Regions from separate parts of the Bradyrhizobium sp. USDA 4472 genome, predicted to be linked through region 2. Evidence: riboswitches for the same ligand, from Rfam matches in the RefSeq annotation. Region 2 holds a riboswitch; the other holds the start of a gene.
The links. Region 2 has a riboswitch for S-adenosylmethionine ahead of metX (homoserine O-acetyltransferase MetX). Riboswitches for the same ligand answer to the same signal wherever they lie in the genome.
Positions count from the first base shown of each region.

Region 1: linked by a shared signal. The riboswitch ahead of ACVWZ4_RS14655 (O-succinylhomoserine sulfhydrylase) and the one ahead of metX (homoserine O-acetyltransferase MetX) in region 2 are both predicted to bind S-adenosylmethionine.

Region 1 is NZ_JBSSAM010000001.1:3,186,500-3,202,464, forward strand. Features, by position in the region: gene pstB (phosphate ABC transporter ATP-binding protein PstB) at 1-33, shown strand, start outside; gene phoU (phosphate signaling complex protein PhoU) at 45-761, shown strand; gene phoB (phosphate regulon transcriptional regulator PhoB) at 784-1,491, shown strand; gene ACVWZ4_RS14615 (GcrA family cell cycle regulator) at 1,592-2,104, opposite strand; gene ACVWZ4_RS14620 (acetylornithine transaminase) at 2,559-3,761, shown strand; gene argF (ornithine carbamoyltransferase) at 3,761-4,684, shown strand; gene ACVWZ4_RS14630 (Hsp33 family molecular chaperone) at 4,799-5,806, shown strand; gene apaG (Co2+/Mg2+ efflux protein ApaG) at 5,916-6,308, opposite strand; gene ACVWZ4_RS14640 (OpgC domain-containing protein) at 6,487-7,743, shown strand; gene ACVWZ4_RS14645 (SGNH/GDSL hydrolase family protein) at 7,743-8,513, shown strand; gene ACVWZ4_RS14650 (SGNH/GDSL hydrolase family protein) at 8,526-9,527, shown strand; gene ACVWZ4_RS14655 (O-succinylhomoserine sulfhydrylase) at 9,599-10,786, opposite strand; SAM riboswitch at 10,860-10,939, opposite strand; gene ACVWZ4_RS14660 (2'-deoxycytidine 5'-triphosphate deaminase) at 11,020-12,156, shown strand; gene ACVWZ4_RS14665 (PAS domain S-box protein) at 12,212-12,616, shown strand; gene ACVWZ4_RS14670 (hypothetical protein) at 12,740-13,792, shown strand; gene ACVWZ4_RS14675 (MATE family efflux transporter) at 13,959-15,398, shown strand; gene ACVWZ4_RS14680 (hypothetical protein) at 15,395-15,823, opposite strand; gene ACVWZ4_RS14685 (SRPBCC family protein) at 15,937-15,965, opposite strand, start outside.
Region 2 is NZ_JBSSAM010000001.1:3,441,358-3,457,322, reverse strand. Features, by position in the region: gene ACVWZ4_RS15935 (M23 family metallopeptidase) at 1-439, shown strand, start outside; gene ACVWZ4_RS15930 (hypothetical protein) at 582-2,201, shown strand; gene ACVWZ4_RS15925 (hypothetical protein) at 2,293-2,559, shown strand; gene clpB (ATP-dependent chaperone ClpB) at 2,638-5,277, opposite strand; gene ACVWZ4_RS15915 (MOSC domain-containing protein) at 5,519-6,307, shown strand; gene ACVWZ4_RS15910 (TIGR02594 family protein) at 6,383-7,027, opposite strand; partial or broken gene ACVWZ4_RS15905 (hypothetical protein) at 7,246-7,605, shown strand; gene metW (methionine biosynthesis protein MetW) at 7,731-8,393, opposite strand; gene metX (homoserine O-acetyltransferase MetX) at 8,409-9,611, opposite strand; SAM riboswitch at 9,705-9,784, opposite strand; gene ACVWZ4_RS15890 (chorismate mutase) at 9,945-10,793, shown strand; gene hisC (histidinol-phosphate transaminase) at 10,831-11,925, shown strand; gene ACVWZ4_RS15880 (prephenate/arogenate dehydrogenase family protein) at 11,922-12,863, shown strand; gene ACVWZ4_RS15875 (DUF2125 domain-containing protein) at 12,942-14,126, opposite strand; gene ACVWZ4_RS15870 (gamma-glutamylcyclotransferase) at 14,238-14,849, shown strand; gene ACVWZ4_RS15865 (lysophospholipid acyltransferase family protein) at 14,846-15,619, opposite strand; gene ACVWZ4_RS15860 (YdcF family protein) at 15,631-15,965, opposite strand, start outside.

The DNA of each region.
Region 1 (15,965 bases), 250 kb from region 2:
ACGCAGGATTACATTACCGGCCGGTTCGGCTGAGGAGACAGGACATGGGTTCTGAACATACCGCAAAGGCTTTCGATACCGACCTCCAGGAGCTCACCCGGTCGGTCGCGGAAATGGGCGGCCTCGCCGAGCGGATGATCGTCGATTCCGTCGACGCGCTGATCCGTCGCGACGTCGCGCTCGGCCAGCGCGTGGTCATCACCGACGCCGAGATCGACGCGCTTCAAAGGCGGATCGAGGAGCACGCCGTGCTCACCATCGCCCGCCGCCAGCCGATGGCGATCGATCTGCGCGAGATCGTCGGCGCCATGCGCGTCGCGACCGATCTCGAGCGGATCGGCGACCTCGCCAAGAACATGGGCAAACGCGTCGCGGCGCTTGAGACGGATTTCCATCCGCTCAAGCTGTTCCGTGGCCTCGAGCACATGACCGACCTCGTGCAGCAACAGGTCAAGTCGGTGCTGGATGCCTATGCCGCGCATGATCTGCCGGCGGCGATGGTGGTGTGGAAGGGCGACGAGGAGGTCGACGCCATCTGCACCTCGCTGTTCCGCGAGCTCCTCACCTACATGATGGAGGATCCGCGCAACATCTCGTTCTGCATCCATCTGATGTTCTGCGCCAAGAACATCGAGCGGATCGGCGACCACGCCACCAACATTGCCGAGACCGTGTTCTACATGATCGAAGGCCAGGCCATCACCGACAAGCGACCGAAGGGCGACATGACGACCTTCGCAACCACCGTCCCCAACACCTGAATCCTCAAGGAGCGACGACCCCATGGGCGCACGCATTATGGTGGTTGAAGACGAAGAAGCTCTCACCGAGCTGCTTCGCTACAATCTCGAAGGCGACGGTTATGACGTTGAGACGGTGATGCGCGGCGACGACGCCGACACCCGTCTCAAGGAGCACATTCCCGATCTGATCGTGCTCGACTGGATGCTGCCGGGCCTGTCCGGTATCGAGCTGTGCCGCCGGTTGCGGACGCGGTCCGACACCAAGCAGCTGCCGATCATCATGCTCACCGCGCGCGGCGAGGAGAGCGAGCGGGTGCGCGGCCTCGCCACCGGCGCCGACGATTACATCGTCAAGCCGTTCTCCGTGCCTGAGCTGTTGGCGCGGGTGAAAGGACTGCTGCGGCGTGCAAGCCCCGAGCGGCTCGCAACCGTGCTGGCTTTCGGCGACATCGAGCTCGACCGCGAAAAGCGTCGCGTGGCGCGCTCGGGCCGGCCGATCGACCTCGGCCCGACCGAATATCGCCTGCTGGAGTTCTTCCTGGAGCATCCCGGCCGCGTGTTCTCGCGCGAGCAGTTGCTCGACAGCGTCTGGGGCCGCGACATCTACATCGACGAGCGGACCGTCGACGTGCATATCGGCCGCCTGCGCAAGCTCCTCAATCTCGGCCGCGAGCAGGACCCGATCCGCACCGTCCGTGGCGCCGGCTACGCGCTCGACGACCGCTTCGCGAAGGCCGAGCAGGCCTGAGCACGGTGACATGCAAGCAAAATAAAAAGCGCGCCCTGGGGCGCGCTTTTTTATGTCTCGATCGTCGCAGGTACCGGGACGCTGTCGTCTGGAGCCATGCTCAGCGCGGACCCGGCTTCGCCGGCGCGCGGCGACGATCGGCCGCCGGCTGATACGCGACCCGCGAGTGCTGGGCGCAATAGGGCAGGCCGGAGAGCGCCTTGCCGCCGCAGAAGAAGAAGTCCGCGCTCGAGGGATCGCCGACCGGCCAGTGGCAGGTGGCCTCGTTCAATTCGAGCAGCGACAGCCGCTGGCTCATCGGCACCACGTTGTCGAAGGTCACAGGTTCAGCCTCGACCTCGACCTCGAAGGCCTGGGCGAGTGCGGTGTTGCCCCGCGAGATCGGGCGGCTCACGCGCATCATGTGCTGCGCGGGACGCGCCTTGCGCGGCCGGGGAGCTGCCGAAGACGGGCTCTTGGCGCGGCCGGACAGGCCGAGCCTGTGTACCTTGCCGATCACGGCGTTGCGGGTGACATTCCCAAGCTCAGCGGCAATCTGGCTGGCCGAAAGTCCGGCCTCCCAGAGCTTTTTCAGCTGTTCGACGCGATCGTCGGACCAGGTCAAAACGGTCATGGCACCCTTTCCTTCACCGCGCGCCGCCATCTGCGGGGCCGCACGACGAATGCGTAAGCTTCGAAAAACCCGTGCCGCCAGAATCCCTTAAGGCTCGCCGGGCGCAATCAGACGCCCGAACGTTTACGCCGGTACAAGAGGACTTTTGGGATCAGAACCGCTGCACGAGATGTCGTATCTGACAAGCCGAACGCTACAATATGGCGTGACTCACGCGCAAGAGTCCGGCGACTCGCTTCCACATGTTCCGTGGCGAATATCCCGCAAAATCGCCACCGCAAGACTACGGATTCAGCATGTCGCGAGGCGTTCGGGCGGCATTGACACCCGTTTCACCAGGCCTAAAATGGTGACGCGTGCCGCCCTTAAAAGGCGGCACGTTTCGTTTTCAGGCTGGTCAATGGTGCGTTGCGCAATGCACGCCCACACCGTCCGCAACATTCAAGTGGCCGTCATGACTAACAGCGCAGCGCCGCATTTGCTCCCCGTTTTCGCCAGGGCCGATCTCGGTTTTGAGCGCGGTGAAGGCGTTTGGTTGATCGCAACCAATGGCGATCGGTATCTCGATTTCACCTCGGGCGTCGCCGTGAATGCGCTCGGACATGCCCATCCCGCGCTGGTCAAGGCGCTGCAGGAGCAGGCCACCAAGCTCTGGCACATGTCGAACCTGTTCCAGAGCCCGGATGGCGAGAAGCTCGCCGCGCGTCTGTGCAACGAGAGTTTTGCCGACTTCGTGTTCTTCTGTAATTCCGGCGCCGAGGCGCTGGAGGGCGTGATCAAGCTGGTCCGCCATCATCACTTCTCCAAGGGCCATCCCGAGCGCTATCGCATCGTCACCTTCGAAGGCGCTTTCCATGGCCGCACGCTGGCGACGCTGGCCGCGACCGGATCGGCAAAATATCTCGAAGGCTTCGGGCCGCCGATGGACGGTTTCGACCAGGTGCCGCATGGCGACATCGAGGCCGTGAAGAAGGCGATCGGGCCACACACCGCCGGCATCCTGATCGAGCCGATCCAGGGTGAGGGCGGCGTGCGCTCTGCGACACCGTCTTTCCTCAAGGCGCTGCGTCAGCTCTGCGACGAGAAGGGCTTGCTGCTCGCCTTCGACGAGGTGCAGACCGGCATGGGCCGCACCGGCGACCTGTTTGCCCATCGGCGCACCGGCGTCACGCCTGACGTGATGTCGCTCGCCAAGGCGCTCGGCGGTGGCTTCCCGATCGGCGCGGTGCTGGCAACGGGTGATGCAGCCTCCGGCATGGGACCCGGCTCGCACGGCTCGACCTTCGGCGGCAATCCGCTGGCGATCGCAGCTGCAAACGCCGTGCTCGACGTCATGCTCAAGCCCGGCTTCTTCGACCACGTGCAGAAGATGTCGCTGCTCCTGAAGCAGAAACTCGCTTCCGTGATCGACCGTCACCCCGATATCCTCAGCGAAGTCCGCGGCGAGGGGCTCTTGATCGGCATCAAGGCCGTGGTGCCCTCAGGCGATCTGGTTGCGGCCTTGCGCAACGAAAAACTGCTCACCGTCGGCGCCGGCGACAATGTCGTACGCTTCCTGCCGCCGCTGATCGTCACCGAAGCCGAGATCGAGGACAGCGTCGCCAGGCTCGAACGCGCCTGCACGGCGCTGTCGGGTAACAAGCGGGCGGCAAGCTGATGAGCAAGAGTCCCAAGCACTTCCTCGATATCAACGAGCTGCCGCTGTCCGAGCTCAAGAGCATGCTCGCGGCTTCTTCCGCCATGAAGGCGAAGCAGAAGGCGCACCAGCCGGTCAAGCCGCTCGAAGGCAAGACGCTGGCGATGATCTTCGAGCGCCCCTCGACCCGCACCCGCGTCTCATTCGATGTCGCCATGCGCCAGCTCGGCGGCGAACCCATCATGCTCACCGGTGCCGAGATGCAACTCGGCCGCGGCGAGACCATTGCCGACACCGCGCGCGTGCTGTCGCGCTATGTCGACGCCATCATGATCCGCATCCTCAATCACGAGGCCCTGCTGGAACTCGCGGCGAACGCGACCGTGCCCGTCATCAACGGCCTGACGCGGCGCTCGCACCCGTGCCAGGTGATGGCCGACCTCATGACCTATGAGGAGCATCGCGGCCCGATCGAAGGTCGTACAGTGGCCTGGACCGGCGACGACAACAATGTGCTGGCGTCCTGGGCCCACGCCGCCGAGCGCTTCAAGTTCCAGCTCAATGTCGCGACGCCGCCCGAGCTCGCGCCGAAAAAGGCGATGCGCGACTTCATCAAGACCACGGGTGCGCCGATCGTGCTCGGCACCGATCCCGAGGCCGCGGTCAAGGGCGCCGATTGTGTCGTCACCGACACCTGGGTGTCGATGGGCGACAAGGAAGGCGAGCACCGCCACAACGTGCTCAAGCCCTACCAGGTCAATTCCAAGCTGATGTCACTGGCCAAGCCCGACGCGCTGTTCATGCACTGCCTGCCGGCCCATCGCGGCGAGGAGGTCACCGACGAGGTGATCGACGGCCCGCAATCGGTCGTGTTCGACGAGGCCGAAAACCGCCTGCATGCGCAGAAGGGCATTTTGGCCTGGTGCTTTGACGCGGTGAAGTGATCCTTCTCATGGGCCCGGTGGTCACTCCGGGCTACGCAGGCCGTCGTTCCGAGGGGCGCCGGAATGCGGGCGTGCCTCTTTCATTTCGCATAGACCGACCCCAGATAGAGCGCCATGGTTTCCCAATCTCCTGACATAAAAACCGGGCCCGAAGGCCCGGTTCGCGCGCCATCAGCGGTTCCGATCGATGACGCCGTGCTGCCCTACGAGGTCGACGCGCTCGATGTGCGCGGCCGCCTGGTGCGGCTTGGTCCCGCGCTCGACGAGATCCTGACCAAGCACGATTATCCGGCACCCGTAGGCAAGCTGCTCGGCGAGGCCATCGTGCTGACGACCCTGCTCGGCTCGGCGCTCAAATTCGAAGGCCGCTTCATCCTTCAGGCCCAAACCGACGGCCCGGTGTCTTTCCTCGTGGTCGACTATCAGGCGCCCGATCGTCTGCGCGCCTATGCGCGCTTCGATGCCGAGCGCCTCGGCAATGCCAAGGATTCCGGGACGCTGCTGGGCCGCGGCCACCTCGCCATGACTATTGACCAGGGGCCCGACATGAGCCGCTACCAGGGTCTGGTCGCGCTCGACGGCGGCAGCCTGGAAGATGCCGCACACGAATATTTCCTGCGCTCCGAGCAGATCCCGACGCGCGTGCGTCTCGCGGTCGGCGAGGAGTGGCGCTCGAGCGACGGCGGCAAGCATCGCTGGCGCGCCGGCGGACTGCTGATGCAATTCCTGCCGAAGGCACCGGAGCGCGCGCGGCAGGCGGATTTGCATCCTGGCGATGCGCCCGAGGGCCTTGAGGTGCATAGCGTTGCCGAAGACGATGCCTGGGTCGAAGCCCGCTCGCTGATCGAGACGGTCGAGGACGTCGAGCTGATCGACCCCGATCTGTCCGGCGAGCGGCTGCTCTACCGCCTCTTCCACGAGCGCGGCGTGCGCGTGTTCAAGCCAATGGTCCTGAAAGCGCAATGCTCCTGCTCGCGCGACGCGGTTGCGTCGATGCTGAAGAGCTTTTCAGCGGACGACCGCTCCGCCATGGTCAAGGACGACAAGGTCGTCGTGACCTGCGAGTTCTGCTCGTCGGTGTACGAGTTCACGCCTGATGAAGCGGGCGTGGAAGACGCGTAGGTGTCGGCCCCGTAGGTGGATCAGCGAAGCGTAATCCAGCTCTTTTGTTTCTGTCAGCGGTGGATTGCGCCTTTCGGCCAATCCACCCGACGGAGCCTGCGCTGGGAGGCTAATTCAACACCCGCTTGTTGTCAGGGCTGTCCAGCGAGAACGTCGGCACGTCGATCTCGAAACGTTCGCCGCTTGCGCTGACCATCTGGTAGCGGCCGGTCATGAAGCCGGAGGCGGTCGTGAGCGGGACGCCGGAGGTGTATTCGAAGCGCTCGCCGGGGGCTAGCGTCGGCTGCTCACCGATCACTCCCTCGCCCCGGACCTCCTGCTGGCGCCCGGTGGCGTCAGTGATGATCCAGTGCCGCGTGCGCAGTTGCACCGTCTCATTGCCGGTGTTCGTGATGACGATGGTGTAGGACCAGAAATAGCGGGAGCGCTCGGCCGAGGACTCCCCCGGCACGAAATTGGGCTCGACGGTTACTTCGATCTGGCGGGTCACGGCGCGGTACATGGCTGCCATCATAACGAAAACCCCGCCGGGAACCAAACGCCGCAGGCGGTCCCGGCGACATCGTCCCGCCAGAATTCACGAGGAATTAGGCCCTGATGTGATCCAGCCGCTTTGCGAGGCGGCGACAGGACCGGTACACTCCCATACGTCGCGATTTGCGGAAGGGTTTTTGGCCCCGATGACCATTGCCGATCAAGTGACGGGATCGACGATCGCGGGAACTGCAGGAGCCAAACCTGTGGAGGCCAAGCCGCGCGTTACTGCGCCAGCCATCACGCTGCCTGCCATCGGCGAGCGCGAGCTCAGGCTTGACCTGTTCCGGGGTCTCGCGCTGTGGCTCATCTTCATCGACCATCTTCCGCCGAATCTGCTGACCTGGTTCACGATCCGCAACTACGGCTTCAGCGACGCGACCGAGATCTTCATCTTCATCTCCGGCTACACCGCCGCCTTCGTCTACGGCCGCGCGATGCTGGAGAATGGTTTCGTCGTCGCCACCGCGCGCATTCTGCGGCGTGTCTGGCAGATCTATGTTGCTCACGTATTCCTGTTCACGATCTTCCTCGCCGAAATCTCCTACGTCGCGACCAGCTTCGAGAACCCGCTCTATACCGAAGAGATGGGCATCATGGATTTCCTCAAGCAGCCCGACATCACCATCGTGCAGGCGCTGCTGCTGCGCTTCCGTCCCGTCAACATGGACGTGCTGCCGCTCTACATCGTCTTGATGCTGGCGCTACCACTGATCCTGTGGTCGATGAAGCGGCGGCCCGACGTCACGCTCGCGCTCTCGGCCGTGCTCTACGCGGTGACCTGGGAATTCGACCTGTTCTTCTCCGCCTATCCGAACGGCTTCTGGGCCTTCAATCCGCTCGCCTGGCAATTGCTGTTCGTGTTCGGAGCATGGTGCGCGCTCGGAGGTGCACGACGCATGTCGCGCATTCTGGCATCACCCGTGACGATGTGGATCTCGATCGCCTACATCGTGGCGGCGTTCTACGTGACGCTGACCTGGTACGTGCCGCAGCTCTCGCACTTCATGCCGAAGCGCCTCGAGCAGTGGATGTATCCGATCGACAAGACCGACCTCGACGTATTGCGCTTCACGCATTTTTTGGCGCTGGCCGCGCTCACCGTACGCTTCCTGCCGCGGGAGTGGCCGGGCCTTAGATCGCCGTGGTTGCGGCCGCTGATCCTGTGCGGCCAGCATTCGCTGGAGATATTCTGCCTCGGCGTCTTCCTGGCCTTCGCCGGTCACTTTATCTTGGCCGAGGTCGCCGGGGGGCCAGCCATGCATGCGCTGATTAGTCTCTCCGGAATCCTGATCATGTGGGCGGTGGCCTGGGTCATTTCGTGGTACAAGCGCGTGGCTGACAAGAGCGGTGCGAAAACCAAAAACGCCGCCGGCAATGCCGATCTGGCGGGAGGGGGCTGATGAAGGCGAGGGTTTTCCTAAGCCTGATCCTGCTATGCGGCGGCCTCGCCGCGCCTTCGGCGCGCGCGGGCGATGCTGTGCCTGCCGCGCCTGCCGCCTGCGAACTGCCGCCTTATCTCCTTGCCACCGACAGTCAGCTCCACAAGGTCGCGGACACCGTGAAAACAGGCAAGCCGCTCGAGATCCTCGTCATCGGCAGCCGCTCCACCACCATTCCGGCCCAGGAGGACAGTTCCTATCCGGCGCGGATGCAGGCCATTTTGAAGGAGAAGCTGGCGCCTGCAGAGACCGTGCACGTCTCCGTAGAAATACAGAGCAAGAAGACAGCGGAGGAGGCCGCGGGTACCTTCGTTAAGCTCATGGAAGCCAAAGCTCCTACTTTGGTCATCTGGCAGACCGGAACGGTGGATGCTATCCGATCGATCGATCCCGACGAATTTCGTGGCGCCGTGACCGAAGGGGTCGCTGCGTTGCAAAATGCAGGGGCTGACGTCGTCTTGATGAATTTGCAATATAGCCCGCGTACCGAAACCATGATCTCGGCGCCGCCCTATCTCGACAATATGCGGGTGGTGGCGCAGGAGCATGATGTCCCGCTGTTCGACCGTTTCGCGATCATGCGGCAGTGGAATGACCAGGGTCAGTTCGACCTGTTCAGCCCTTCCCGCGGCCCTGAACTGGCGAAGCAGGTCCATGATTGCCTGGGCCGGGCATTGGCGCAATTTGTGATCGACGCTGCCCATCTGGCGCCGGCCCAGCAGCAAAATTGAGGTCTAGCGTTAATGAGTTCTCTCCGCCCTTTTGCCCTTTCGACATGGCTGACCGCGCCCGCGGCGGTGGCGCTGCTGATGCTGACGCCCGTGCTGCAGGCGCCTGCTCACGCGCAAGCGGCCGAGGCGACGTCCGCGCCGCAGCAGGCCGCTAATCCCGCATCCGCATCGCCGTCTCAGACCACGGTCGCTGCGGCCAGCCAGCCCGCAGGCGAGCAGCGCGGGCTCACGTCGCGCGCGATCGACAAGGTGAAGCAGGTCGCCAAATCCGCCGGCGACATTTTTAGTCGTGTGCCCTGTTTGTCGCCGAAGGGCGGCGCCAATCCCATGGGCTCGCTGCCGCATGTCGCCAACAAGCTCATTGCCGGCAAGCCCGTCGTGATCGTCGCGTTCGGCTCGTCCTCGACGGCCGGCTACGGCGCGAGCTCGCCCGACTACAACTATCCGAACCGCCTCGCCGGGCAGCTCCACCGGCAATATCCGACTGCCGACATCACCGTCATCAATGCCGGTGTGGGCGGCGAGGATGCGCCCGAGATGATGAAGCGCCTCCAGACGCAAGTCATCGATGTGCATCCGGACCTGGTGATCTGGCAGGTCGGCACCAACGCCGTGCTGCGCAATCTCGATCCCGGCGACACTGCGAAAATGGTCGAGGACGGCGTCGCCCGCATCCAGGCCGCCGGCGATGCCGACGTCGTGCTGGTCGACCCGCAATATTCACCGCGCGTCACCGAGCGTCCCGAGAGCGCAAGCAAGATGGTGAAGCTGCTCGGCAAGGTCGCTCAGCTCCGTCACGTCGGCATCTTCCCGCGCTTCGAGGTGATGCGCGAGTGGCACGAGAAGCAGGCGCTTCCGGTCGAGAGCTTCGTCATCGCCGACGGCCTGCATATGAACGATTGGGGCTACGCCTGCTTCGCGCAGTTGCTGGGCGATGACATCATCCGCTCGGTCGGCCAGATCAAGTTAGGGGTGAACGTGCCCGCGGACGTGCGGACGTATCGGCCGATGTAGAGGCGAGTAGGGAATGGCGAGTAGCGAACAGGGATTGATCCATTCGCCACTCACCATTCGCCATTCGGCCCTCACGCCGTCTCCAGCGCCGCCGTCAAATCCTCGACCAGGTCATCCGCGTGCTCGAGCCCGGCCGAGAAGCGAATGAATCCCTCGCCGATGCCGAGCTCGGCGCGCACCTCCGGCTTCAGCCGCTGATGCGTTGTCGTCGCCGGATGCGTGACGAGGCTCTTGGCGTCGCCGAGATTGTTCGAGATCTTTGCGAGCTTCAGCTCGTTGAGCACGCGGAACGCAGCCGCCTTGCCGCCCTTCACCTCGAAGCCGACCAGCGTCGAGCCGCCGCGCATCTGCTTCTTCACCAGCGCCGCCTGCGGATGATCCTCGCGGCCGGGATAGACCAGCCGCGCGATCTTCGGATGGCTCGCCAGCACGTCGGCGATGCGCGCCGCGGTGTCGGTCTGCGCACGCACGCGCACGCCTAACGTCTCGAGGCCCTTGAGCAGGACCCAGGCATTGAACGGCGAGATCGACGGGCCGGTCTGGCGCATGAAATTGTGGATGTGCTCGGCGATGAAGGCTTCCGAGGCCAGGATGATGCCGCCGAGACAGCGACCCTGGCCGTCGATGTGCTTGGTCGCGGAGTAGACGACGACGTCGGCGCCGAGCGCGAGCGGGCTCTGCCAGATCGGCGTCGCGAACACGTTGTCGACCACGAGCCGCGCGCCGCCACTATGCGCGATCTCGGCTATCGAGGGAATGTCGAGCACGTCGAGTGTCGGGTTGGTCGGGCTCTCCAGGAAGAACGTCTTGGTATTGGGCTTGAGCGCGCGCTGCCATTCGTCGAGATTGGCGCCGTCGACCAGCGTGGTCTCGATGCCGTAGCGCGGCAACAAATCCTGAATGACGTAGAGGCATGAGCCGAACAGTGCGCGGGAGGCCACGACGTGATCGCCGGCCTTGAGCGGCGCCAGGATTGCCGTCGTCACCGCTGCCATGCCTGTTGCCGCCGAGCGCGCGGCTTCGGCGCCTTCGAGCTCGATCATGCGGCGCTCGAACATCGCAATCGTCGGATTGGAATAGCGCGAATAGATGAAGCCGGGGTCCTCGCCCTTGAACCGCGCCTCGCACTCCTCGGCGCTGCTGTAGACATAGCCCTGGGTCAGGAACAGCGCCTCCGACGTCTCGCCATATTGCGAGCGCAGCGTGCCGGAATGGACCAGGCGGGTTTCGGGGCGGTAGTTGGCAGGCGACTTCGACATAGGACCCTCCGATATGACCGTTGAGCGAAAACGGTCACAAAAAAACCGGCCTGGATATCTCCACGGGCCGGGATCACAGAGGTCCCCGGCCTGTTTAGCGACTTATTTAACGTGGCTGCAAGCCGGCCGGCTCAAATCACCACGGGATAAGTGATGCTCATATTCCGCAATGCCCTTTTCGTCAAGGCGTCCATCGGATAGCCGTAAAAGGCTGGTATTTCCCGCATGTCCGGATGCATTTGACCCCCGATGAGGACCCACGGTTGACGTTCACGGTTGCCGCCGACGCCAATGGTATCCTGCCCGACCGCATGATCGCGGCGATGGCGGAAGCGGGCCTCATCCTGCCCGCATATGATTTCGTCGAAAGCCAGATCCAGCCGGCGAGCCTCGATCTGCGTCTCGGCGACATCGCCTACCGCGTGCGTGCGAGCTTCCTGCCCGGCCCCGGCGCCACCGTCGCGGAGCGCATCGACCAGCTGAAGCTGCATGAATTCAGCCTCGCTGACGGCGCGGTGCTCGAGACCAACTGCGTCTACATCGTGCCGCTGCTGGAAAGCCTCGCGCTGCCGCCGGAGATCGTTGCGGCCGCCAATCCGAAAAGCTCGACCGGGCGGCTCGATGTCTTCACCCGCGTGATCGCCGACGGCACCCGCCGTTTCGACATGATCGGCGCCGGCTATCACGGCCCGCTCTATGCCGAGATCAGCCCGAAGACGTTTCCGGTCCTGGTGCGTGAGGGTTCGCGCCTGTCGCAGGTGCGCTTCCGCACCGGTGACGCCATCCTCAACGCCGACGAACTCGATGGCTTGCACGCCACCGAGCGTCTCGTCGACATCGACGATGCCGATCTCACCGGCGGCGTTGCCGTCTCGGTCGATCTCTCCGGCGAGAACGGCAGTGGCTTCGTCGGCTACCGTGCCAAGCGCCACACCGGCGTCGTCGACGTCGATCGTCGCTCCGGCTATGCAGTGGAAGATTTCTGGGAGCCGATCTCGGCCCGTCCCGACGGCAGCCTGATCCTCGATCCCGGCGAGTTCTACATCCTCGCCTCGAAGGAAGCCGTGCAGGTCCCGCCCGATTACGCCGCGGAGATGGTGCCGTTCGACCCCCTGGTCGGCGAATTCCGCGTGCACTATGCCGGATTCTTCGATCCGGGCTTCGGCTATGCCGGCGCCGGCGGGCAAGGCGCACGCGCCGTGCTCGAGGTGCGCTCGCGCGAGGTGCCGTTCATCCTCGAGCACGGCCAGATCGTCGGCCGTCTCGTCTACGAGAAGATGCTGGCGCGCCCGGACGCGATGTACGGCCAGCGCATCGGTTCCAACTACCAGGCGCAGGGCCTCAAACTTTCGAAGCATTTCCGGGTGTAGCCCGATCCTGTAGCCCGGATGGCGCGAAGCGAAATCCGGGCCGCGAGGTGGCGAAATGATCGATCGACTCGACGCGAACATCCTCGACGACGTTGCCGACGCGCTCATCTATTCGGATCGCTCCGGCACGATCACGCGCTGGAATCGCGCATCCACGGCGCTGTTCGGCTTCTCGGCCGACGAGGCACTGGGTCAGAATCTCGATCTGATCATCCCCGAGCATCTGCGCGCCGCGCATTGGAAGGGCTTCGAGGCCGCGCTCGCCGGCGGTGCGATGAAGCTTGCGGGCAGGCCGACGCTGACCCGCGCGCTGCATAAGAGCGGACGCAAGCTCTACATCGAAATGACTTTTGCCTTGGTGCGTGATGCCGGTGGCGCCGTCCAGGGATCGGTCGCGATGGCACGTGATGTCACCGAGCGCGTCGAACGCGAGCGGGCGGCCAAAGCTGCGCACAATTAGGGCCTCGCAAGCTTCGTGATGCGGAATTGACGGGCCGCCGTGCAGGGCGCCCTGCACGCGCATCATGTTGCCTGCTACCAGTCGCAGTGACACACTCGATCAAAACGACGATCGGGAGTGAACATGACCGCCACCGCAGACGCCGCGCAAGCAGCGCAATGGAAATGCTGGCGCGCCATCGCCGATCTCTACCACGCCTACTTCACCGGCCTCATCCTCACCGTGGTGACGCGGCGCGGTACGGCGGATGCCGCCGAATTCGTCTTTCGCGTATTTCGCCGCCAGCAGCTGGAGCGCTTCCTGCCGGGGCTCAGGAAGCTCGGCATCGAGCATCTGCCGCCGGCAGTCGCTGCCGCGCAATATCACTATCTCTCGAACTGGATCGGCGGCGTGCATGTCGAATACATGTATGAGAGCGACACCAAGGCCTGGATCCGCTATCCTCCGCCGCGTTGGATCTGGAAGGGCACCGCGATCTGCGGCGTGCCGGGCGAGGTCTCGCGCGCCATGCTGAGGGGCTGGCACGCCAACAACGGCGTCGCGCTCGGCGATCTCAGGCTGGGCTTCGTCTGCACCAAGCAGAGCGTCGACGGGCAGGACGGGTTGGAGGGCTATTATCATCAATACGACCATCCACTCGAGCTCGACCAGCGCCTGGTGTTCGCGCGGCATCTCGAAGCGCCGTTGTTCGATGCGAAGAACGCGCCGGCTTTGCCGGTTGCGAGCTGGCCGAAGCCGCGGCTGGAAAAGGCCCATCGCAACTATGCCATGGAATATGTGCGTACGGCGGCGCCGGTGATGGTGCAGCTGTTCGGGCCGGAAGATGCCGGCTATCTCCTGCACCTCACCGGCAAGCTGATCGGCATGCAACATTTCGAAGAGGTTGCGGCTGCCCTGTCGATGACAAGAGGTGGCGCGAGCGAGTTCGCATCCTTCCTCAACGCGCTGTTCGCCGCGCAGGACGACGCGGCCGAGACCAGGCAATCCGAAGGCAGCTTCGAAATCCGCCAGCAGAGCTGGAAGTTGATGGACGACGTCGCCGACCATCATCGCGCTTGCGCCAAGGTGCTGGAGGGGCTGTTCGAGGGGCTGGCTGCCGGATGCGGCCGGCATATCGGGGTCCACCTGCGCCCGGCCGTAGATGACAGGCCGCCGCTGATCTGGACGATCAGCTAATTCCACCACTTGAAATGCGCTGCCGCAGGGCACGCCTGCACCTGACGCAGGAGGAATCGGCAGCCAGCGTGCTAACAGTGACGTATCGCGCCTCTCGCGCGAGCAAATTGATTGGCGCACCCATGCATTGCCGCGCCGCGAATGGCGCCTGTACCCGGGAGAGCAAATGACTGAGATCGCCGAGATCCCGGTCGATGTGCAGGAACGTCCGCTGCCGCGGCCACCGCGCCCCACGCGGAGCGCGCTGACCGACGGGCCGATCCTGCGCACGCTGCTCTCTCTTGCCTGGCCGAACGTAGTCGCTTTGTCCGCCGGCACCTGCGTGGTGATCGCGGAGACCTCCTATATCGGACGACTTGGTGTGGAGGCACTGGCTGCGATGGCGCTGGTGTTTCCGACCGTGATCCTGACCATGACCATGTCGGGCGGTGCCATGGGCGGTGCTGTCGCCTCCGCCATCGCACGTGCGCTCGGCGCCGGCGATCGCGAACGGGCCGGGACGCTCGCCGCGCATGCGCTGTTGATCGGCATCAGTTTCGGCCTCGTGTTCATGCTCTCCATGCTGCTCTTCGGGCCGCAGGTGCTCACGATGCTCGGTGGCCGCGGCAATGTGCTGGCGCACGCGATCGCCTACACGCAGGTTTTCTTCGGCGGCGCCGTGCTGCCGTGGCTGCTCAACACCATGGCCGGCGTGCTGCGCGGCACCGGCAACATGAAGCTGCCGTCGCTCCTGATCCTCAACTCCGCGGTCTGGCAGATCGTGCTCGGCGGCTCGCTGGGCCTCGGGCTCGGGCCCTTCCCGCAACTCGGCATGCGCGGGGTCGCGGCGGGCGCGCTGATCGCCTACTCCATGAACATCTGCGTGATGGGCTGGTATCTGTTTTCCGGCCGCGCCCGCGTCGTGCCGAAGCTGCGTGGGTTGCGCATCCAGTGGTCGATGTTCTTCGACATCCTGAAGGTCGGCGCCATCGCCTGCTTCTCGCCGCTGCAATCGGTGCTGACGATCTCGATCTTCACCCACATGCTGGCGAAGTTCGGCACCGCGATCCTCGCCGGTTACGGCATCGGCGCACGGCTCGAATTCCTGCTGACCTCGATCGCATTCTCGTTCGGAATCGCCTCCGTGCCGATGATCGGCATGGCGGTCGGCGCCGGCCGTATCGGCCGCGCGCGGCGCATCGCCTGGATCGCGGGCGCGAGTGCCTTCGTTGCCGTCGGTGCGCCGGCCTGCCTCGTCGCCCTGTTCCCCGATCTCTGGGTCGACATCTTCACCGACAGCCCCACGGTGCGCGCGACCAGTCATCAATATCTGTCGACCGTGGCGCCGTTCTACGCGTTCATCGGCCTTGCCTCGACGATGTACTTCTCGTCGCAAGGTGCGGCCAAGGTCATTGGCCCGGTGCTGGCGCAGACTGCACGGCTGATCTACATCGCGACCTGCGGCTGGTGGCTGTCGACACACGAGGCGACGGCGCAGAACTTCTTCTGGCTCGCCGCGAGCTCGATGGTCGTGCTCGGCCTGCTCTCATCGTCCAGCGTGGTGCTGACCCGCTGGGGGCCGCGCGAAACGAAGCCGGCCGTCCAGCCAGTGCTGGTTGCGGACTAGCGATGCTTGTGGCGGCGATGCCCGCCGCCGGCGACATTGGCGAGCCGCATGATCTGCGGGATCATCGCCATTATGTCGCCGCCGCCGGAGCCACCGAGCATGCCCATGATGTCGCCGCCGCCCGCGGGCGCATAGCCGCCGTAATTGGGCACACTGAGCCCGCCGCCACCCATCAGGCCACCTAACCCGCCGCCGCCGTTCTCCATCATGCGGCTCATCATCGGGCCCATGGTCTGCATCATCATGGCAAAGCGGCGCTTGCCCATCTTCGCCTTCATCATCTCCAGCATCGGCGCCATCTGGGTCATCATATCCTCGCCGCCGGCAGCGCTGCCGAGGAACTGCGCCTGGGCCGGCGAGCTCGCGACCGAAAACAGCAGCAGCACGGCGGCTGCCTGACAGATCACCTTGTCCGCACCTCTCATGGCATGCTCCTCGCGTGCGTGGCCCCGCCGGGAGAGCGAGGCCGTCAGGACGCACGCGAATATGGTTACGGCCGATGCGGGCGGACCTCTGTGAGATACGTCACGCAGGCGCGCTAGTTCGTGGGAAACGCCTTGTGCATGG
Region 2 (15,965 bases):
CGACTGGGCCACGGCCTACGGAACGCCGATCTTCGCTGCCGGCAACGGCGTGATCGAGAAGGCCCAGCTCGAAGGCGGCTACGGCAAATACGTCCGCATCAAGCACAACAACGGCTACGAGACCGCCTATGGTCACATGTCGGCCTTTGCCAAGGGCATGGAGCCCGGCAAGAAGGTGCGGCAGGGCCAGGTCATCGGCTTCGTCGGCTCGACCGGCCAGTCGACCGGCCCGCACGTTCATTACGAGATCCTCGTCAACGGCCGCTTCGTCGACCCGATGCGCGTGAAGCTGCCGCGCGGCCGTTCGCTCGAGGGCCCGATGCTCGCGGGGTTCGAGAAGGAGCGCGACCGCCTCGACGCCATGATGAGCGGCCGGGCCGGCGCCATCGCCCGCATGTCGGATGCGACCGGCGGGCCGTTGCAGGTCAGCAACCGCTGATTGGACAAGCGGTCGAAATCGACCTGCCATCCCCCGAAACGTGATTGCGGTGCGACGTCATTTTGACGCGCCGCAATTTCAAGTTTCGTTTGCCAAAGCGGTGTGACGAGCAAATACTTTCCAAAAAAGGGGAGGTCTCGCCATGACGCACAGGTTCGCCTGCGCAGCCTTCGCCGCTGCGATTTTTGCAACCACGAGCGCTTTTGCCGATGGCTGGGAGGTCACAAAGCTTGTCCCGGGCTCGGCCTTCCACGGCGTGCACGGACTCGGAATCGATAAGGACGGCCATCTGTTTGCGGGCAGCGTCGCAGGTGCGGCGCTCTATGAAGTCGACGTTGCCGCGGGTACCGCCAAGGTTGCAATCCCCGCACCTGTGGGCATGGCCGACGACATCGCCTTCGCGCCCGATGGCACCATGGCCTGGACCGGTTTCCTGACCGGCGATCTCTATGCGCGCAAGGGCGACGGCCCGATCAAGAAGCTGGCCAGCGGCCTTCCCGGCATCAATTCGCTCGCCTATCGCAGGGATGGCCGGCTCTACGCCACCACCGTCTTCCTCGGCGACACGCTCTATGAAATCGACGTCGACGGAGTCAAACCGCCGCGCCAGATCATGGACAAGATGGGCGGCCTCAACGGCTTCGAGTTCGGGCCCGACGACAAGCTCTACGGTCCGCTCTGGTTCAAGGGACAGGTCGCAAAGGTCGACGTCGACAAGGCCGAACTGACCGTCGTCGCCGACGGATTCAAGGTCCCCGCCGCGGTGAATTTCGATTCCAAGGGCAATCTCTGGGTGGTCGACACGGCGCTCGGCCAGCTCGTTCGCGTCGATCCCAAGTCCGGCACCAAGACCGTGGTCGCGCAACTGAAGCCGTCGCTGGACAATCTCGCCATCGACGACAGGGACCGCATCTACGTCTCCAACATGGCCGACAACGGCATCCAGGAGGTCGATCCGGCGACCGGCCAGGCGAAGCAAATCATCGTCGGCAAGCTCGCTTTGCCCGGCGGCATCGGCGTTACCTCTGAAAACAGCAAGGATACGATCCACGTCGCCGACGTGTTTGCCTATCGCACGGTGGACGGCGCAACCGGCGAGGTCATCGAGAAGGCGCGCATGCACGCCGACGGCGTCACCCTCGAATATCCGATGAGCGCGACGGCGAAAGGCAACGACGTGGTCCTGTCGAGCTGGTTCACCGGCACGGTACAGGTGATCGACGGCAAGTCCGGCGCGACGCGCGAGATGCTGCACGGCTTTAAGGCGCCGCACGACGCCATCGTGCTTGCCGACGGCAGCCTGCTGGTGGCCGAACTCGGCACCAAATCTCTGGTCAAAGTCAGCGGTGAGCACGGCAAGGATCGCGCCACGCTGATCGGTGGGCTCGAAGGCCCGATCGGCCTCGTCGCCGGATCGGGCGACGAGGTCTATGTCACCGAAGCCTTTGCCGGTACCGTCTCCAGGATCGACAAGAATGGCGAGAAGACGGTGCTCGCCAAGGACCTCAAAATGCCCGAAGGTCTTGCGCGCGCAAACGACGGCCGGTTGATCGTGGCGGAGGTCGGCGCCACCAGGCTGATCGAAATCGACCCGGAGAACGGCCAGGTTACGGAGATTGCGGCCAATCTTCCGATCGGCCTGATCGGAGCGCCCAATGGCCTGCCGACCCACATCCCGACCGGCGTTGCGGTCGGCAGCTCCGGCACCATCTATTTCAGCTCGGACGTCGAGAATGCGATTTACAAGGTCGTGAAGAAGTAGGCTCGCCTGGGGGGACGCCGGCCGCGGAACAGGTGCCCCGGCTTTCCTGTTAGACGCTGACGGAAACCCCCACCAGCAGGAGGACCGTCCCATGACGCGCCTCTCACGCGACGATGTCGTCAAGGCCGTGGACCGGGCCGACGACGTCACCATAGCCCAGATCATCGAAACCGGCGCAACTGTCGAGGAACTCACTGAGGCCCAAGCCTGGCTCGCCAACGACGAACCCATGATCAACGATTTGCGGCCACTGGCACAGGGCCGCGTGCGTGAACTCGTGGATATTCTCTCGGAGCTAGAACAGGACGATGACGAGCAAGGTCCTGCCGGGCCTGGCTCGGCGTCGGCAATCAGCTAAAGCGATCAACTGACAAAAATTCGCCCCGGAGAGAGCAACCTCTCCGGAGCGAATTGCTTTGGCGATGCGCGTCGGCGCTCAGTTCAGCTTGCGCTTCGGCACCGGCGCCTCGAATGGCGCGATCTCCGCGGTCTGCGGCGCCTTGCCGTTGAAGGTCAGCACATTGCCTTCAGACGAGATCGCAACCGTGTCGCCATCCCTGACGTCGCCGGCCAGGATCATCTCCGCGAGCGGATCCTGGAGATAGCGCTGGACCACCCGCTTCAGCGGCCGCGCACCGTAGGCCGGATCCCAGCCCTTGGCCGCGAGCCAGTCGCGGCCCGAGGCGTCGAGCGTCAGCACGATCTTGCGATCGGTCAGCAGCTTCTGCAGCCGCGCGAACTGGATCTCGACGATCCGGCCCATCTCGCTGCGCTGCAGGCGATGGAAAAGGATGATCTCGTCGACGCGGTTGAGGAATTCCGGCCTGAAATGCCCCCGCACCATTCCCATCACCTGCTCACGCACGGCGGAGGTGTCTTCGCCCTCCGGTTGATTCACCAGAAACTCCGAACCGAGGTTCGAGGTCATGATGATCAAGGTATTGCGGAAATCGACGGTACGGCCCTGGCCATCGGTCAGGCGGCCGTCGTCGAGCACCTGCAACAGCACGTTGAAGACGTCGGGATGGGCTTTCTCGATCTCGTCGAACAGCACGACCTGGTAAGGCCGGCGCCGCACCGCTTCGGTGAGCGCACCACCCTCGTCGTAACCGACATAGCCGGGAGGCGCGCCGATCAGCCGCGAGACCGAATGCTTCTCCATGTACTCGGACATGTCGAGGCGAACCATCGCGGTCTCGTCGTTGAACAGGTACTCGGCGAGCGCTTTCGTCAACTCGGTCTTGCCGACGCCGGTGGGACCCAAGAACATGAACGAGCCGGTCGGCCGATTCGGATCCTGCAGGCCCGCGCGCGAGCGGCGCACGGCCGTTGCGACGGCACGCACGGCCTCGGCTTGGCCGACGACGCGCTTGCCGAGCTGCTCCTCCATCTTGAGGAGCTTCTCCTTCTCGCCTTCCAGCATCTTGTCGACGGGCACGCCGGTCCAGCGCGAGACCACCTGCGCGATGTGGTTGGCGGTGACCGCCTCCTCCATCATCTCGCCGGAGTTCTCCTTGGCCTCGATATCAGCCAGTTGCTTTTCCAGCTGCGGGATCCGGCCGTAGGCCAGCTCGCCCGCCTTCTGAAACTCGCCGCGCCGCTGCGCATCGGCCAGATCGACGCGCAAGGCGTCGAGCTCCGACTTCAGCTTCTGGGCGTTGGAGAGCTTGCTCTTCTCCGCACTCCAGCGCGCGGTCAGCGCGGTGGATTTCTCCTCGAGTTCGGCCAGCTCCTTCTGCAGCGTTTCCAGACGCGACTTGGAGCCGAGATCGCTTTCCTTCTTCAGCGCTTCCTGCTCGATCTTGAGCCGGATGATCTCCCGATCGAGCGAATCCAGCTCTTCCGGCTTGGAATCGACCTGCATCTTCAGCCGCGCCGCGGCCTCGTCCACGAGGTCGATGGCCTTGTCCGGCAGGAAGCGGTCTGTGATGTAACGGTTGGACAGCGTCGTCGCGGCCACGAGCGCGGAATCGGTGATCCGTACTCCGTGGTGCTGCTCATACTTGTCCTTGAGGCCGCGCAGGATCGAGATCGTGTCCTCGACCGAAGGCTCGCTGACGAAGATCGGCTGGAAACGCCGCGCCAGCGCCGCATCCTTCTCGACATGCTTGCGGTACTCGTCGAGCGTGGTCGCACCGATGCAGTGCAGCTCGCCGCGGGCGAGCGCGGGCTTGAGCAGGTTGGAGGCGTCCATCGCGCCCTCGCCCTTGCCGGCGCCGATCAGCGTGTGCATCTCGTCGATGAACAGGATGAAGGTGCCTTCGCTCGCGGTCACTTCCTGGAGCACGGCCTTCAGCCGCTCCTCGAACTCACCGCGGTATTTTGCACCCGCGATCAGTGCGCCAAGATCGAGCGATAGCAGCTTCTTGTCCTGGAGGCTCTCCGGCACGTCACCGTTGACGATGCGCAGCGCGAGGCCTTCGGCGATCGCGGTCTTGCCGACGCCGGGCTCGCCGATCAGGACGGGATTGTTCTTGGTCCGGCGCGAGAGCACCTGGATGGTGCGGCGGATCTCCTCGTCACGGCCGATGACCGGGTCGAGCTTGCCGTCGCGCGCGGCCTGGGTCAGGTCGCGGGCATATTTCTTCAGCGCGTCATAGGCGTTCTCGGCGGTCGCGGAATCCGCGGTGCGGCCCTTGCGCAGCGCCTCGATGGCGGCGTTGAGGTTTTGCGGGGTGACGCCGCCCTTCGCGAGAATCGCGCCGGCCTCGCTGGTCTTCTCCAGCGTGAGGCCGAGCAGCAGACGCTCGACCGTGACAAAGCTGTCGCCCGCCTTCTCGCCGGCTTTTTCGGCGGCATCGAAGGTGCGGGCAAGCTCGGGTGCCAGATAGATCTGGCCGCCACCGCCGCCGGAAACCTTCGGCACCTTGCCCAGGGCATCCTCGGTCGCCTTCAGAATGGCGCGGGAATTACCGCCGGCGCGGTCGATCAGGCCGGAAGCCAAGCCTTCACTGTCGTCCAGCAGCACTTTCAGGAGATGCAGGGTGGAAAACTGCTGATGTCCCTCGCGCATCGCAAGCGACTGCGCGGACTGGATGAAGCCCCTGGAGCGTTCGGTATATTTATCGATATTCATGTGGTTTCTGTCCCTCGGCCTGCCCCTGGGGCCCTAACAGGCACCCCAAACGGCATCTTCATTGGGTTTCCGCTTGCCGCGTTGACGTTGCTCAACCGGCAGCGGTCGTTATCGGCCGACACTGGCGCCGGCCTGAACCAGATGTGGGAAGCGTGCCCTCGGATCGGAAGAGGCAAGTTCACAATTTCGTGCGCAGATCGGCCCACTTGGCGAGGACAGAGCGAATCCCCTAAGTAGCCGCATGACCGCCAATCAGACGGCCGAGATCACCGGCCTTTACCGCTACCCGATCAAAGGCCTGACGCCGGAACCCCTGTCCCGGGTGCCCTTGCGCTCAGGCCAGACCCTGCCCTCCGATCGCCGCTACGCGATCGAGAACGGACCCAGCGGATTTGACCCGGAAGCCCCGGGATGGCAGCCCAAAATCCAGTTTCTGATGCTGGCCCGCAATGAGCGGTTGGCCTCCTTGGACAGCCGGTTCGAGGACGCGACCAATCGCCTGACCCTTCGCAAGAACGGCCAGATCGTCGCCAGCGGCGATCTCGAGACCGCCGACGGCCGCGCCGCCATCGAGGCCTATTTCGCGGAGAATTTTCATGCGGAGCTGAAGGGGCCGCCAAAAGTTCTGTCCGGCCGTGGCCACAGTTTTTCCGACGTGGCCCGCAAGGTCGTGTCCATCATCAACATCGAGAGCGTCCGCGCCATCGAGACCATGCTCGATGGCATCGCCGTCAATCCCCTGCGCTTCCGCGCCAATCTCTACGTGACGGGCTGGCCAGCCTGGTCCGAGCTCGACCTCGTCGGCCAGACGCTCGCGATCGGGCAGGCGCGGCTGAAGGTGGTGAAGCGCATCGTCCGCTGCCCGGCCACGAATGTGGATCCGGTGACGGCGAAGCGCGATCTCGAGATACCGCCGACGTTGTCGCGCCATCTCGGCCACATGGACTGCGGCATCTATGCCGAGGTAATGGCCGACGGCGAGATCGGCGTGGGCGATGCGGTCGCCGTGGAACAACCGAGATTGGTGTGAGCTTCGTAGGGTGGGTTAGCGAAGCGGATGCGCAAGGCGCAATCCGCTAGCTAACCCACCCTACGCACCGTCACCTCAATTCGGCATCACATACGCATAGATGCGGCCGCGCGAGATCGGGGCCTCGCGGACGCGATTGCCGTTGTTGCCGGAGATCATGATCGGATTGCCGTGCGCGTCGATGCCGGTAATGATGCCGACATGCCCGCCGCGGCGGCCGCGCGACATCACCGCGATGGCCCCGACCTGCGGGCCGGAGACGCGCGTGCCGTAATGCGCGAACGAGCTCGCCATGTCGGACCCGGTGCCCTGATGGCCGGTCTTCTGAAGCACCATGTTCATGAAACGCGCGCACCACAGACTGCCGCGCCCAGTCGGATTGCCGCCGAGATAACGGCGCGCCTCGGACACGAGCCCCGATCCACCGCCGAAGCCGCCGCTCGCGACCGCGCCGCCGCCATTGGCGCTCGGATCATAGCTGGCCTGCGTGTTGGCGAATCCACTCCCCTGCAACTGCGCCGCGCTGCGCTCGAAGCGCGAGCTGCCTGCATGGTGGCGATAATGATGATGCCTGGCGTGATGCACGTAGGCGTGCCGCTCCGCGCTGTGACGATGATGGGGCCGCGCTGAGGCCGGAGAAACGAACGCGGCACAAGCCGCGAAGATGAACGCCAGCGCGACAACACAACGCGACAGGCGAGACGCAAACAACTCAACCATACTTCATCCTCGTTGACACCCCCACTTCCCAAGTCGGCCCGTGCGGTGGCCGACATCGACAGAGGCCGTTAAGCCGCCCGATGTGGCGAGAAAAAGACACCATGGCCCGTGAATAGCTGCGATGATTTTGCGGCAATGTTGGTGTGAAGCCGCCTCATTGCCGACATCTGCATTAACCGCAATTCTCAAGTCGCGGCTTGAAGAGAGGGAAACAGTTAATGCCCCACGCCACGATCAGGGACGGCGTCCGCCTCCCGTTCGAGGAAGCGGGTCAGGCAACGCCGATACTTTTTCTGCACGAGTTCAAGCAGTGCCGCGCCAATGCCGATCAATTCGAGACGCTGGGCTCGGCGGGAGTCGCAAAGGTCACGCGCGAGGCGCCGAGCCGGATCCCTTGCTGGTGAAGGGCCCGCGCGGTTTTCAGGGCTCGCGGCCGTCGATCTTTGCGATGACTGATGCGATCAGGGGCGCTGCGACGCCCGCGCTGGTCATCTGCGGCGACGAGGATGACCCTTGCATCGGGCGCGAGACTGTTTCGAAAAGCATCTACCGGCCTCGCGATGTTTCCGAAGTCGGGACTCCGTCCGTTGCGAGCGCAGCGAAGCCATCCGGAATCCTTCCGCGGACACTCTGGATTGCTTGGTCCCAAGAGCTCCTCGCAGTGACGACGGATCGAGCTGAGTTCCTTGGGGCAAGGCGATCTTTACTTCCCCTGCCCGCGCGTGAGCAGAAACACGCCCTGCTCGCCGAACAGATTCCACACCCACCATGGCAGCCGAAGCCGCAGCGGGCGGCCGTAGAGGTCGAGCGCCTCGGCGCGCTCCATCTTGACGTGGATCTCGTCGCAGAGTTCGACGAAATCCTTGATCGTGCAGAAATGGATGTTGGAGGTGTCGTACCAGCTCGCCGGCAGGTTCTCCGTGCGCGGCATGTGGCCGCCGATCAAGAGCTGCAGGCGCATGCGCCAGAAGCCGAAATTGGGGAACGACACGATGGCGCGGCGGCCGATGCGCAGGAGGTTCTCCAGCACGACCTTGGGCTGCCGCGTCGCCTGCAGCGTCTGCGACAGGATCACGTAGTCGAAGGCATCGTCGGGATAGTTGACGAGGTCGGTATCGGCATCGCCCTGCACCACCGCGAGGCCCTTGGCCACGCAGCGGTTGACGCCCTCGCGCGACAGTTCGATGCCGCGGCCGTCGATGCCGCGGGTCTCCAAGAGCTGCAGCAGATCGCCGTCACCGCAGCCAACGTCGAGCACTTTCGAGCCGGGCTTGACCATTTCGGCGACCAGCAGATGGTCGGCGCGAAATGGACCGGGCTGTTCGGACGCGAGGCCATTGAGCGGCAGCAGTTCCTGTACAGACATCGCCAGCCGTCCTCGTCAGTCGTTCTTGCCGGTCAACCCGCGCGCCTTGCCCGCCGATTGCAGGAAGGCACGCGAGATGTCGAAGAATTCGGGCACGTCGAGCAGGAACGCGTCGTGGCCGCGGTCGGTCTCGATCTCGGCGAATGACACCCGCGCGCTCGAGGCGTTCAGCGCGTGCACCAGCGCGCGCGATTCCGACGTCGGGAACAGCCAGTCGCTGGTGAAGGAGACCACGCAGAAGCGCGTCTCGATCCCGGCGAACGCTTTCGCCAGCACGCCGCCATGGTCGCCGGCGATATCGAAATAGTCCATCGCGCGGGTCAGATACAGATAGGAGTTGGCGTCGAAGCGTTCGACAAAGGACGAGCCCTGGTAGCGCAGATAGGACTCGACCTGGAAGTCGGCGTCGAACGAGAAGGTCGGCAGCTCGCGGTCCTGCATGCGGCGGCCGAACTTGCGATGCAGCGCGGCGTCCGAGAGATAGGTGATGTGCGCCGCCATGCGCGCGACCGCAAGGCCGCGATGCGGATGGATGCCCTGATCGGCGTAGGCGCCGTTGTGCCAGTCGGGATCGGCCATCACGGCCTGGCGGCCGAGCTCGTGGAAGGCGATGTTCTGCGCGGAGTGCCGCGTCGAGCAGGCAATCGCCAGCGCGGAGTAGACGCGCGCAGGGTACGCCGCGGTCCATTGCAGCACCTGCATGCCGCCCATCGAGCCGCCGACCACGGCAAACAGCGTATCGATGCCGAGCCGGTCGATCAGCATCGCCTGCGCGCGCACCATGTCTGGGATGGTGATGACGGGGAAATCGAGGCCCCAGACCTTGCCGGTCGCGGGATTGATCGAGGCTGGACCCGTAGAGCCCATGCAGCCGCCGATCACGTTGGAGCAGATGATGAAGTACCTGGCAGGATCGAGGGGCCGACCGGGACCGACCAGCGTCTCCCACCAGCCGGATTTGCCGGTGACGGGATGCACATTGGCGACGTGCTGGTCGCCAGTCAGCGCATGGCAGATCAGAACCGCGTTGGAGCGATCGGCGTTGAGCTCGCCATAGGTCTTGTAGGCGATCTGGAACGGGGTGAGATCGACGCCGCAATCCAGCCGCAGCGGCTGGTCCGCGCCGAACAGCGCGACTTCCGAACTCGGATGATCGACCTCATGCGACCGGTCGTCGGCACTGATCGCGGGACTGGGTACGGACTTGACGCCAACCATCTCTGACCATCGACCTCGTTTGCGATCGGACTTCAGATCGCGACTGACATCAGGCCATGAAAAACCCGGCCTGAACGATAGGTTCGGCCGGGATCGAAAGCGTCCCCGGCCTGTTTAGCGAGTTTTTTAACGTGGCTGCAAGCCGGCCGGCTCAAATGACCACGGAACAGGCAAAAACCTACCGGCTTGGGCCCATTTCGTCAAGTCGCGCTCCGGATGAACCAAAATCGTCTCTCACTGGGCAGCTCTGCAGGACGTCATTTCTCTTTGCTTTCGCCGCCCTGACTGCCTAATCAGGACATTGCCCGCAGCTTCCCAACAGTCCTGTCAGACATGTCCCAACGCCCGCCCGCGCCACCATCGCTCCAGGAATTGCGCAAGGAGATCGACGCGATCGACGAGGGCATGCACCGCCTGCTGATGCAGCGCGGCGACATCATCGACCGGCTGATCCAGGTGAAGCAGACCCAGGAGGTCGGCTCCGCGTTCCGCCCGGCGCGCGAGGCCTCGATGATGCGCGAGATCGTGCAGCGCCATCGCGGCATCCTGCCGCTCGACACGGTCGAAAGCATCTGGCGCGTCATCATCTCGACCTTCACCTATGTCCAGGCGCCGTTCTCCGTGCATGCCGACATCTCGGTGAGCGAGCCCGCGATGCGCGATTCCGTGCGCTTCCATTTCGGCTTCACCGTTCCTTACGTCGCACATTTCAGTGCACAGGCAGCGGTGGAGGCGGTGGCGAAATCCAAGGGTGATCTGGCGCTGGTCTCGGCGACCTCGAGCCGCACGCCGTGGTGGCTGGAGCTAGAAGCCGACGGCGCGCCGAAGATCATCGCGCGCATGCCCTTCGTCGAGCGCGCCGACCATCCGGCCGCGCTGCCCGTGTTCGCGGTGTCCCGCGTTGCCGACAGTGCCGTGGTGACGGAGGTCGAAACGTTCAGCGTGCGTGTCTCGGGGTGGAACGCCGAGGTCGCGCGGGCGCTGTCGCCGCTCGCCGAGATCGTGGCGGTGCCCGATACCGCCTTCGACGGCGCGGCGCTGCTGGTCTCAGTCGCGGGCGCCGCCAGCATCGACAAGATCAGGGCGGCCCTGATCGCAGCGGGGGCCTCCGTGCGCTCCACGGCCCTCGTCGGCAGCCACGCAACGCGCTATACGGTGCCCCCGACCGGGTCGAAATCGTAGATCGAGAACCGCCTCAAGACCATTTTCGGAGTTGAAGATGTCCCGCCCCGTGCCGAATCCCGGCATTCTCGATATTGCGCCCTACACGCCCGGCAAGAGCCCGGTCGCCGAGCCGGGCCGCAAGGTGTTCAAGCTCTCGGCCAACGAGACGCCGTTCGGACCCTCGCCCAGGGCGATCGAGGCCTTCAAGCATGTCGCGGAGCATCTGGAAGACTACCCCGAGGGAACCTCGCGCGTGCTGCGCGAGGCAATCGGCCGCTCGTTCGGGCTCGACCCGAACCGCATCATCTGCGGCGCCGGCTCGGACGAAATCCTCAACCTGCTCGCCCACACCTATCTCAGCCACGGCGACGAGGCGATCTCGACCACGCACGGCTTTCTGGTCTACCCGATCGCAACCATGGCGGTCGGCGCCAAGAACGTGGTCGCGGCCGAGAAGAACCTGACCTGCGACGTCGACGCCATTCTCAACGCAGTGACGCCGCGCACGAAGCTGGTCTGGCTCGCCAATCCAAACAACCCGACCGGCACCTATGTGCCGTTCGACGAGGTCAAGCGCCTGCGCGCCGGCCTGCCCTCGCACGTGCTGCTGGTGCTCGATGCCGCCTATGCCGACTATGTCTCGCGCAACGATTACGAGATGGGAATCGAGCTCGTCGCCACCACGGAGAATACCGTGGTGACGCACACCTTCTCAAAGATCCACGGTCTTGCGGCACTGCGCGTCGGCTGGATGTTCGGCCCCGAACACATCGTCGACGCGGTCAACCGCATCCGCGGACCCTTCAACGTGTCCACGCCGGCGATGTATGCCGCGGTCGCGGCGATCGAGGACACCGCCCACCAGGCGATGTCGAAGCAGTTCACCGAGACCTGGCGCAACTGGCTCACCGAGGAGATCGGCAAGCTCGGGCTGAAGGTGACGCCGGGCGTCGCCAATTTCGTGCTGATCCACTTTCCGCAGGAGGGCAAGACGGCGGACGCCGCCGACGCCTTCCTCACCAAGCGCGGCCTGGTGCTGCGGGCGTTGAAGAACTACGGCCTGCAGCATGCGCTGCGCATGACCATCGGCACCGAGGAGGCCAACCGCCTCGTCGTCGACGCCTTGCGCGACTTCATGGCCGGCAAATGAGTGTGGATCCGCACTTCCAGCGCATCGCGCTGATCGGCTTCGGCCTGATCGGCGGCTCAATCGCACGCGCTGCGAAGCGCCAGGGTCTGGCCGGCGAGATCGTCACCACCGCGCGCTCGGAGAAGACGCGTGCGCGGGTGCTGGAGCTCGGCATCGTCGACCGGGTCGTGGCGACAAATGCGGAAGCGGTGAAGGACGCCGATCTCGTCATCCTCTGCATCCCCGTCGGCGCCTGCGGGCCGGTGGCGCAGGAGATTGCGGCGCATCTCAAGCCCGGCGCTGTGATCTCGGATGTCGGCTCGGTCAAGGGCGCCATCGTCAGGGACATGGCGCCGCATTTGCCGGAGACCGTTCATTTCGTGCCGGCACATCCGGTCGCAGGCACCGAGCATTCGGGGCCGGATTCCGGCTTCGCCGAGCTCTTCATCAACCGCTGGTGCATCCTCACGCCGCCTGAAGGCACCGACGCCGAGGCCACCGCGCACCTACGCGCTTTCTGGGCGGCTATGGGCGCCAGAGTCGAGGTGATGACGCCGGATCACCATGATCTCGTGCTCGCAATCACCAGCCATCTGCCGCATCTGATCGCCTACACCATCGTCGGCACCGCCGACGAGCTGGCGCAGGTGACGGAATCGGAGGTCATCAAGTTCTCCGCCGGCGGCTTCCGCGACTTCACCCGCATCGCAGCCTCCGATCCGACGATGTGGCGCGACGTCTTCCTCGCCAACAAGGACGCCGTGCTGGAGATGCTCGGCACCTTCACCGAGGATCTCGCCAAGCTCACCCGCGCGATCCGCCGTGGCGACGGCGAGGCGCTGTTCGACCATTTCACCCGCACCCGCGCCATCCGTCGCGGAATCGTCGAGATCGGCCAGGATTCGGCCGCAGCCGACTTCGGCCGCCAGCACGGGCAGCTCGACAAGAAGCCGGGCTAACCAATCCTTGATCCGTGCGATGCGACGGCGTCCGGCCGGCGCTTCATCATCATGGCGCGAAGGCGCCGTGAGCGCGGATCAATACAGCGGGGGAATCTGGCCGACCTTGATGGGGCCGAGCATCACGGCGCCATCGGCGAATTTGAGCGGAAAGGTACGGGCCTTCTTGCCCTCGAGCGTGCTCTCGGCGCCAATCGAATTGATGCCGGCGGCAACACCGGCATTGGCGTTCTGCTTGATGACCTTGCCGAGGCCGGGAACGGCGCGGTCGAGTGCGCCGAAGAGATTGTTGAGATCCTGCGACTTGACGCCGGGCGCGACGCGATCGAGCGTCGCCTGCGGCACGCCGTCTTCCAGCATCTTCTCGATGCCGAGCGCCGGGATGATGCGCTCGAGGCCGGTCACGGTCATCTGCAATTCGCCGTCCAATCGGCCATTGGCCGAGAGGCCCAGCGTGCCGGCTGCGACCGCGATCATCTCGCCCTGCTGGATCCGCGACTGCACGATCTCGATATGGCCGCCGGCGGCCTGGATCTCCCGGAAGCGCTGCGGCCAGGGCTTCGGTGTGAGATCGGAAAGCCCGGTGATCTTCGCGCGCGTGTCGGCCTCGAACGGCTCGGCGAGCAACGGATGGACGCCCTGAATACTGCCCTGCGAAATCTGGAGCACGGTCTCGATGACAGGATGATCTGCCGACGATCCGTCCGCGAGACGTCCATGCAGCTCGATTTCCTTGGCGCGCGCAAGGGGTACCTGCACGGCGCCGTCGACCCTGACGATGCTGGGATCGTCGAACACGATCGAGGCGCGCTCCGGGATGGCCGGCAGGCCGATCACGCTGCAGCGGCCCTTGCTCCAGTTCACCACGAAGGTGTTTTGCGTGACGCCGTCGACCAGCTTTGCGGGCGCCGAGAACTCGGCGATGACGTGCTTGGGATCGTAGACCTGTCCCACGACCAGAATGTTGTCGAGCTTGGCCGTGAAGGGGGTCTTGCTCGCATTCTGCGAGACCAAGGCGACGCTGGCGCCGGAGCACTGAATCTCGAAGCGGAACGGGAATCCCGCGATCGAGCGCCTGGCGCAATCATAGATGCGCCCGGCCTTGGCCTCCTGCGCGCGCCAGGCATCGACCGCCACCCCGGCCTGCGAGGCCGCATAGAACCAGAAGCCGCTCCAGGCGGCTGCAAGGATCAGGAGGAGGACGGGAGCAATGAAAAGCCCCCAACGGGAGCGCCGGCGTACGGCAATGGTCATATCGGACATGCGGCGACCCTTTGGTCCCAGATTTTGTCAAAATGTAAGCGAGGCAGGCCCGGGACAAAAGGCGGAGAATTCGCTTCGCTTGGGCAACCACTTCTGGTAGCGGTGCCCGAAATGTCGGAAATCACCCTCCCCTCCGTCACATCAGCCAAGGGCGACCTCTGGGTGTTCGGCTACGGCTCCCTGATGTGGCGGCCGGGCTTCGAATTCGAGGAGCGCGTCCCGGCGCGGCTGGTCGGCGAGCATCGTGCGCTCTGCGTCTATTCCTTCGTGCATCGCGGCACACCGGAACAGCCCGGCCTGGTGCTGGGGCTCGACCGCGGCGGCGCCTGCCGCGGCATCGCTTTCCGCGTCGCTGAAAAGAACCGCGCCGACGTCGTCGCTTACTTGCGCGCGCGCGAGCAGGTGACGTCGGTCTATCGCGAGGTGATGCGCTCGGTGTGGCTGGAGAATGAAGCGCGCGAGCGCGTCTCGGCGCTCGCCTACGTCGTCGACCGCGGCCATGTCCAATATGCCGGGCGGCTGTCGCTCGCCGACCAGCATCGCCATGTGCTGCAAGGCCACGGCCAGTCCGGCGCCAACCGCGATTACGTGACCGCGACCGTGAAGGCGATCGAGGCCGAGGGCTTTCGCGACACGCAATTGCATCAGCTCGCGATGATGCTGCATGGTGACGCGCATACTTCGCACGCGCCGGCGCCCGACGAAAACAGAGACAGTCGCTAGCTGCCCGACGGAGCATAACTCGGCGCGCTGCCGATCAACTGCTCCTGCTCCTTGCGGCCGGCCTCGACGAGGCGAGCGGTCGCATCTTCGATCGCGGTCTGCACGCGCGTGAGAAATTGGTCCTTGGGCAGGCTCGGCGGCAGCGGATCGAGAAACTCCACCACCAACGTGCCGGGATAGCGCATGAAGGTTCGGCGCGGCCAGAACAGGCCGGAATTGAGCGCGATCGGCAGACACGACACGCCACAGGACGAATAGATCTGCGCAAAGCCGGTTTTGTAATCCGGCGGCGCCCCCGGCGCGCGACGGGTGCCTTCGGGAAAGATGACGAGCTGACCGCCTGCGCGCACGGCCTCGCGCGCGCGCCGCGTCATGTCCAGCAGAGCCTTCACGCCGGCATTGCGATCGATCGCGATCATCCCGGTCTTGACCAGGAACTGACCGAACACCGGAATCTGCATGAGCTGGCGCTTGAGGATGAAGATCGGCCGGTGAAAGAAGCCCGGCAGCACGAAGGTTTCCCAGAACGACTGGTGCTTCGCCACGATCACCAGCGGTCCCTGCGGAATCTTCTCGACCCCGCGGAATTCGACCTTGATGTTGCAGACCACGCGCATCAGCACCAGTGTGGCCTTTGCCCACCACTCGGCCACCGTCAGCATGGCACGCGGCGGCAAGGCGAAGGTTGGCAGCGCCACGATCGCGAGGCATACCAGCACCGCGTAGAACAGCACGTTGAACAGGAGCGAACGGAGGAAAATCAGGAACATCGAAAATCCGATCAATTGGCCTGCGCCGTTGCAGGCCGCCTGGATTGCAGACCCGCAGGCTGCTCCGACATCTCGGGCGAAAGGTCAATCCCGAAATCCTCCAGCCGAACCCTGAGCTCGGCGGCGATGTACTTGACGTATTCCAACAGCAAGAGCCGCAGCGTCGAGCCCGAGGTCCACCACGGCTCCTCGCGCCATTTGTCACCCACCACCGCGAACGGGACCAGCACCGTTTCCGGCATCGCATGCGAGAATTCCACCAGCGCGCGCGGCATGTGGTAGTTCGAGGTGACCACGATCAACGATTTGAAGCCTCGTCCCTCGGCCCAGCGCCGCGCCTCTGCCG